3 regions of the Ruegeria sp. AA6 genome follow, and region 2 is predicted to be linked to each of the others. Evidence: riboswitches for the same ligand, from Rfam matches in the RefSeq annotation. Region 2 holds a riboswitch; each other region holds the start of a gene.

Region 1 (2,258 bases), on a different contig from region 2:
ATGTGTTTCATTCGGGTTATTTCCTTCGATTATGTTGAAACGGTGGTTTTTCGAATATCCAGCGCCGGGATCACGCGGCCTTCGTGGTGAAAGCTCAGGTAATCGACGCCAAACGTATCGCGTACATGATCAGGCGTCAGCACATCGGCCACCGGGCCGAAACTGGTGAGACGGCTTGATTTCATAAGCGCAACATGGGTGGCAAATTCGGGGATCATGACCAGATCGTGGACGATCATCACCACTGTGATACCCAACTCGGCCACCAAAGACAGCATCCGCCCCTTGGCGTCCGGGTCTAGGTGGTTGGTCGGTTCATCCAAGAATAATAGCGATGGGTTTTGCGCCAGAGCGCGCGCAATATGCGCCCGTTGACGTTCACCCCCAGACAGGACAGCCATCTTCTTGTCCGCAAGCATGTCCAAACCTGTCAGTCGCAGAATTCTGGAAAGCTCTGCGGCATGCTCCCCGGCCGAGCGGTCCGAACGTATCGGTATCTGGCCCAAAGCGACGTAGTCCCGCAGCGACAGCCTTCCATCCGGCAATTCCTGCTGACTAACCACGGCGATCATGCGGGCCCGTTCGGCCGCCGACATCTGCCTAAGGCTGTGCCCTTTGATCTGAACATCCCCCAGCACCAGGTCCACCGCACCACATAGAAGGTTCAAAAGCGTTGTCTTGCCTGCACCGTTCGGTCCGGCGATGGCGAGAATAGCCCCCTCGCCCAGTTCGAAAGAAGCTTGCTGCAAAAGGACGTCCCCGTTCAGCGCAAAGTATTCAAGATCGCGGGCAGCCAAAAAGCTTGAGGTCGTCATCAGCTTACCTCCATCTCGATCCGGGGCATTCGAGACAGAGTTTTCTCGAACAACGGGCGCGGTCTGTCGGTCGCGTTGGTCCAACCATCAGTGCTTTTTTCGAATTGCTGTGCAAACTCAGCCAGTGCCTGGATGTCCTGCTCGGTCTCAATATCACCAAACAGGTATTGCGCTTTGTCAATCGCCTGAAAGCCGACGGTTGTTGGGCGGCCGCAACCAGCCATGCAGGAAACCATACGTATGGAATACCCGGGTGAAAGTTGGCCCGTCAGGGCATCACGAATTGCATTCGCTTGTTCTGCGCCTTTGCAGGTCTCGCATATCAGCAGGAAATGTTCGTTACTCGTTTGCATAGCCCGCTCCGCTTATTGCCGAAGCGAGATAGTTGCAATGTAATAACGTAACGCAGTCGCCACTTCGCCTCCTTCCGGGACACCCCGCCCCGGGTTGGTTAAAACGTGATGGCAGGTCTCCTGACTTGCGGGTCGATGCTTGGCCGTCCTTCCCGGCCCGTAGGCCAGTGGGTATTTGGCGTCGCTCACCGCTTACAGTTGCGGGGGCAGTTACGGACTTGGCGCCATTCGGCCAACCTCACCGTATTCCCTTTTCATCCCGCCGTAGCACCGGTGGGAACCATCAAGGGATACGACTGCCCGAGAACCGTGATTGGGTCAATACGGTTTTTCAAATGTAAAAGCAGTTTTCTCGGCTCTAACCCATAAGCCGTCGTTCGCCGAGATCGGAGCGCCCCTTCGCAATCGGCGCTTATCAACCCTATACATCCGCCTCTTCTCTCAGTATGGACAGCGCTTCGACGTTGATCCGTCTGTTGGACGCTCTGAGGGTGGCCGCAGCATCCAAAAGAGCCGAACCATGAAACAGACCATTGCAGATGCCCTTTCACGCAAAGGGTATACAACGCTGACTCCAGTCCAAGAGGCCGTATCAGCCCCAGAACTTCAAGGGCGGGACCTGCTGGTCTCAGCTCAGACCGGATCGGGTAAAACCATCGGCTTCGGGTTGACTATCGCATCTACCATTTTGGGTAAAGCTGAGGTCTTTGACGCCAGCGGCGCGCCATTGGCTTTGGTTATCGCACCGACGCGAGAGCTGGCCATGCAGGTGAAACGGGAACTTGGGTGGCTTTACGCGGATGCAGGTGCGTTTATTACATCCTGCGTTGGCGGCATGGACATGCGCGATGAGCGCAGGGCGCTGGCCCGTGGCGCACATGTCGTGGTGGCGACACCCGGTCGCCTGCGCGATCACATCATGCGCGGCTCGATTGATCTGACGGCGGTACGAGCCGTAGTGCTGGACGAAGCCGACGAAATGCTTGATCTCGGGTTCCGCGAGGACTTGGAATTTATCCTCGAGGAAACGCCGACAGACCGGCAGACTCTGCTGTTTTCAGCAACCGTACCGCGCGCCATCGCGAACCTT
Region 2 (2,258 bases):
GAGCGCCGAGATCGGAACCGCCCCGGCCCTGATCCTTTACGGCCCACTGGCAGAGTTTGACGATGTTTGACCTGACACTGATCGGAATCGGAACCGGCAACCCGGATCACGTGACGTATCAGGGCGCGCAGGCCATCCGCGATGCGGACCTGATCCTGATCCCGCGCAAGGGTGAGAACAAGGCCGATCTTGCCGGACTGCGGGAAGAGATAATCGCAACAGTCACCGATACGCCGCCACAGATCGCCTACTTTGACATCCCCAAACGGCGATCCGAAGATGGCTATTTGCCGGGCGTCGATGAATGGCACGACGCGATCGCGCTGCGCTGGCAAGAGGCGATCTCGGCCCACCCTGACGCCAGCAACGTGGCGCTGCTGATCTGGGGGGACCCGTCGCTGTACGATAGTTCCCTGCGGATTGCGTCCCGGTTGGACCCCCAGCCCAAGACCCGCGTGATCCCTGGCATTACTGCGTTGCAAGCGTTGACGGCGGCCCACGCGATTCCGATCAACGATCTGGGCGCCCCTTATCTTGTTACCACAGGCCGGAGAATTCGAGATGAGGGTTGGTCCGTAAGCGCCTCAAAAGTAGCAGTTATGCTGGATGGAGAGTGTTCTTTTCAAACCCTTGAAATGGACCAGTTCGACATCTGGTGGGGCGCTTACGTTGGGATGAAAGAAGAGATCCTGATCTCGGGCCCTTTGTCCGATGTTGCACAAAAGATTCTTGACGCCCGCGCCAAGGCCCGCGCCGATCATGGCTGGATCATGGACATCTATTTGCTGAAAAAGCGCGTGAACTGACATAAATAGTCGCAAATGACGATTGCGCACATGACACGTAAGTGGCTAGATGCAAGCGTCTGGTCCCGCCGGAGAAATCCGGATGCTAAGAGGGAATGTGGTGCGACCACCAATACGGTCAAATCCACAGCCGCCCCCGCGACTGTAAGCGGTGAGCCCCTGTTCAACCCGCCACTCCTGTTTTCAGGGGGAAGGCGAACAGAGGCACCGACCCGCAAGCCAGGAGACCTGCCAGGCGTCAATTGAAACACTGGCCGTCGGGTGCGGCGGCAAAGGAGAACTAATATGGCAACACAAACAGCTTCCGCCTCGCGCGTAGGTATCCTTCCGGTCATGTTCGCGGTCGTTCTGGGTCTGGGTATCATCACCCTGACTGGTCACGTACAGGCCGCGGCGCTGCACGACGCGGCCCATGACGTACGTCACGCGACCGGCTTCCCCTGCCACTAACCCCATGTTCAGTCGAATACTGACCAGCGCGTTGTTCGCTGGTGCTGCAGCGGGGCTGATTGCCGCCTTGCTGCAGTTGGTCTTTGTGCAGCCTGTTTTGCTGCATGCTGAATTGTATGAATCCGGTGAGTTGGTGCATTTCGGGGCCGAGGCCGTTTCGGCGCATCCCGAACTGCCGGGCATGTTCTCGGAACTGACCCGCGACGCGCTAAGCGTCATCTTCACCATGCTGACCTATACCGGCTATGCGCTGGTGATGGTTGCGCTGATGTCGGTGGCCGAAGGTAACGGTCACACAATTGACGGTCGCACAGGTGTTCTGTGGGGACTGGCAGGGTTCATCGCGTTCCATTTGGCACCCGGCTTCACGCTTGCGCCCGAGGTTCCGGGCGTGGCAGCGGCTGATGTCTATGCCCGTCAGGTCTGGTGGTTTGCCACAGTTGGCGCGGCTCTGGTTGCGATGTGGTTGATTGCCTTTGGCGGCACCTTGATCAGCTATGTGGTCGCAGCGGCCCTGCTGCTGACGCCGCATCTGATTGGCGCGCCTGAACCGGATGTATTCACTGGCCCGGTTCCAACCGAGATCGGCGCCCTGTTCGCTGCGCGTGCCTTTGGGATTGGTCTTGTCGCTTGGGTTCTGGTTGGAGCCTTCGCAGGCTATTTCTGGCAGAGCGAAGGCAGACGCGCCGAAGCAACCGCCTGATCGCCCGGCATCCACACGCGCCGGGGTTCGACCCGGCGCGTTTCTTTTTGTTTTCAAGGAAAGAAGATGGCTCGCTCACTTGCCCTTTTTGCAATCGGTCTGGTGTTCGGCGGTGGCGCAGGGTTTGTTCTGGCTGCAGCCAACGGCGTCACTTTTGACGGTCACGACCATGGCGACCCGGCCCATCATGGCGGTTCAACTGCCGAGGCAATGGCCCATGACCATTCGGCGGCCATTAACCTGCCTGCAGGCCCCAACGCACCCAGCGTTGCAATCGCGCTGACGCAAGACCCAATGGC
Region 3 (2,258 bases), on a different contig from region 2:
CCGGTAGGGCCAAGGATGGTCAGACACCGTCACCGGCCCGGAACAGACGCAAATCATCCGGTCGATCTGTTCGATATCGGGCTGGATCGGCCCCAGCATTCCGCCAACGGAATGGCCGATGCTCCACTGCTGCGCGCTGGGAAATCTTCGCCGCATTTCGGCGCGGGCGGCAGGCATGTCGATCAACGCCCACTCCGCCATTGTGGCCTGTGCCGCCTTCAGCGATCCGTTCAGAGAGTGGCCGAAATCGCGGTAATCATAGGTCAAACAGGCCATGCCATTTTCTGTGACCAGCCAGCGGGCAAAGTGCTGATAGTAATCCCGTGGTACGCCCGTCGCGCCATGAATGACCACTGCGGTTTCGGGCTCGCCCACCGGTAAATACAACCGGGCCGACAATTGGGTCGACCCTGAAGGGAACAGAAAATCCTCGGTCAGTATTGTCTGCGTAGTGTCCAGCATGTTACCCTCATTCTGAACTGTTCAGTTCACCTTTCAATCCGCATAGTTTGCCGCCTCAAGTCAATCCTGTTTCCAGATGACCACGCGTCCACTTCACTGCTCCATTTGGCCGCTTGACTCAGGTCCCCTGTACCCGCTAGCGATGACGTGATGGTTCTCGTCCCCGATCTTCGGGGCGGGATGAAAAGGGAACACGGTGCGGTTCTGACTGGGAAACCGGAATGGACCAAAGCCGCGACTGCCCCCGCAACTGTAAGCGGTGAGCAATGCCGAAATACCACTGGCCGAAAGGTTGGGAAGGTCGGCAAAGCGACGACCCGCAAGTCAGGAGACCTGCCATCGAACCAAAACCGAAACTCGGGCGGGGTGTCCGGGCAGGTCGTCAGCATGCTGTCACACCTGATCCACGTCCCCCGTCCTACGCGCGGAGGGCGCATTATGATCTGGAAGACAAAGACACACCAATTCACCGCGACCGTATGCCAGAAAACCGGCAAAACCTGCCCGGCGCTGGCTCAGGCGGCACGCGCCATCGTGCAGGCGATGGAGGCCGCCGTGCCCGCAACGACCCCCGATTTTGAAATCGACGGCAGCTGCGAGCTTAGTTATTGCGCGCAGGGCTGCACCGCGCGGTTCCGGGCGCAAAAGGACCAGATCCGCGTATTTTGCGGCACCAGCGCAGTCACCTCGATCGAGGCATTGGACGATTACGCGGACATGCTGTTCGGCCTCGACTTTACCATGCGCCCCTCAGGTATTTTACCCACCCCGCCCTGCGCGATGCTTGAGGTTTCGGCACTTGAACCGCAGGCCGCAAAGCAAGCGGATCGGCATATAGCCCTCTGATCCGGCGAACCTACTTGGCGCGTGCGGCCCACTCGAACTGACCATTGGTTTCGACAGCACAGGGCCGCACCCCGCGCAGGCGCTTAAGCGCCGCGTCGGGGTTTTCCCCATGCTCAACCATGAGGCGCAGAACGATCATCCCCGATCGACCGCAGCCACCCCGGCAATGTGCCAGCACCCGACCGCCCTGAGCCAGGATGCTCGCTGCAGCCGCGCTGACCTCAGTCCAAGCTGCTGCAATCGCAGAAGGCGGAGCGCCGAAATCATCAACCGGCAGATGCGCCCACTTGATCGCAATCGCACGAAGGTCATCCCCAAGCTTGCCAGCGCCTTCTCGCTGCATCTCAACCTCGGTGGTCATGGAAATCACCAAATCCGGTTGCCAGTTTCGAAGCACATCCAGGTCTTGCGCATAATCTCCACCGCCCCCCGGCAATGGCGACAACGCAACAGAGCCGTTGCCAACCTGCACAGAATATATTGCGAACTGACTCAAGGCGGGTCCTCCTTTGGCGGTTTTAAGATGGGTAATCTGGCTTGCAAACAGAAATTCGCCTACGGGGGCTGTGGACGCGGGACGCAGTGGTCTCTACGCTGCATCAGAACCCGAATCCGACAGAGCAGACATGAACGACACGCCCAGCCCCGCCTATCAGGTTCTTGCCCGCAAATACCGCCCGGAAACCTTTGCCGACCTCGTCGGTCAGGACGCGATGGTGCGCACACTAAAAAACGCGTTCGAAGCTGACCGGATCGCCCAAGCCTTCATCATGACCGGCATCCGCGGAACCGGCAAAACCACCACCGCGCGGATCATCGCCAAAGGCATGAATTGCATTGGCCCCGATGGTGAGGGCAAACCAACCACTGAACCTTGCGGTCAGTGCGAACATTGCGTCGCAATCATGGAAGGTCGCCATGTCGATGTGATGGAGATGGACGCCGCCAGC

What was found. Region 2 has a riboswitch for cobalamin ahead of ACR0LN_RS17745 (CbtB domain-containing protein). Riboswitches for the same ligand answer to the same signal wherever they lie in the genome.
Region 1: it holds a riboswitch for cobalamin, as region 2 does, so the genes downstream of both, ACR0LN_RS09580 (DUF1636 family protein) here and ACR0LN_RS17745 (CbtB domain-containing protein) in region 2, are expected to answer to the same signal.
Region 3: it holds a riboswitch for cobalamin, as region 2 does, so the genes downstream of both, ACR0LN_RS19935 (hypothetical protein) here and ACR0LN_RS17745 (CbtB domain-containing protein) in region 2, are expected to answer to the same signal.

The regions. Positions count from the first base shown of each region.
Region 1 is NZ_JBQGAN010000005.1:219,918-222,175, reverse strand. Features, by position in the region: gene ACR0LN_RS09590 (ABC transporter substrate-binding protein) at 1-11, opposite strand, end outside; gene ACR0LN_RS09585 (ABC transporter ATP-binding protein) at 30-815, opposite strand; gene ACR0LN_RS09580 (DUF1636 family protein) at 815-1,168, opposite strand; cobalamin riboswitch at 1,262-1,468, opposite strand; gene ACR0LN_RS09575 (DEAD/DEAH box helicase) at 1,689-2,258, shown strand, end outside.
Region 2 is NZ_JBQGAN010000017.1:55,592-57,849, reverse strand. Features, by position in the region: gene cobA (uroporphyrinogen-III C-methyltransferase) at 1-70, shown strand, start outside; gene cobF (precorrin-6A synthase (deacetylating)) at 63-806, shown strand; cobalamin riboswitch at 850-1,056, shown strand; gene ACR0LN_RS17745 (CbtB domain-containing protein) at 1,092-1,256, shown strand; gene ACR0LN_RS17740 (CbtA family protein) at 1,261-1,959, shown strand; gene ACR0LN_RS17735 (hypothetical protein) at 2,026-2,258, shown strand, end outside.
Region 3 is NZ_JBQGAN010000024.1:49,051-51,308, forward strand. Features, by position in the region: gene ACR0LN_RS19930 (alpha/beta hydrolase family protein) at 1-462, opposite strand, end outside; cobalamin riboswitch at 597-817, shown strand; gene ACR0LN_RS19935 (hypothetical protein) at 901-1,308, shown strand; gene ACR0LN_RS19940 (protein-tyrosine phosphatase family protein) at 1,319-1,804, opposite strand; gene ACR0LN_RS19945 (DNA polymerase III subunit gamma/tau) at 1,935-2,258, shown strand, end outside.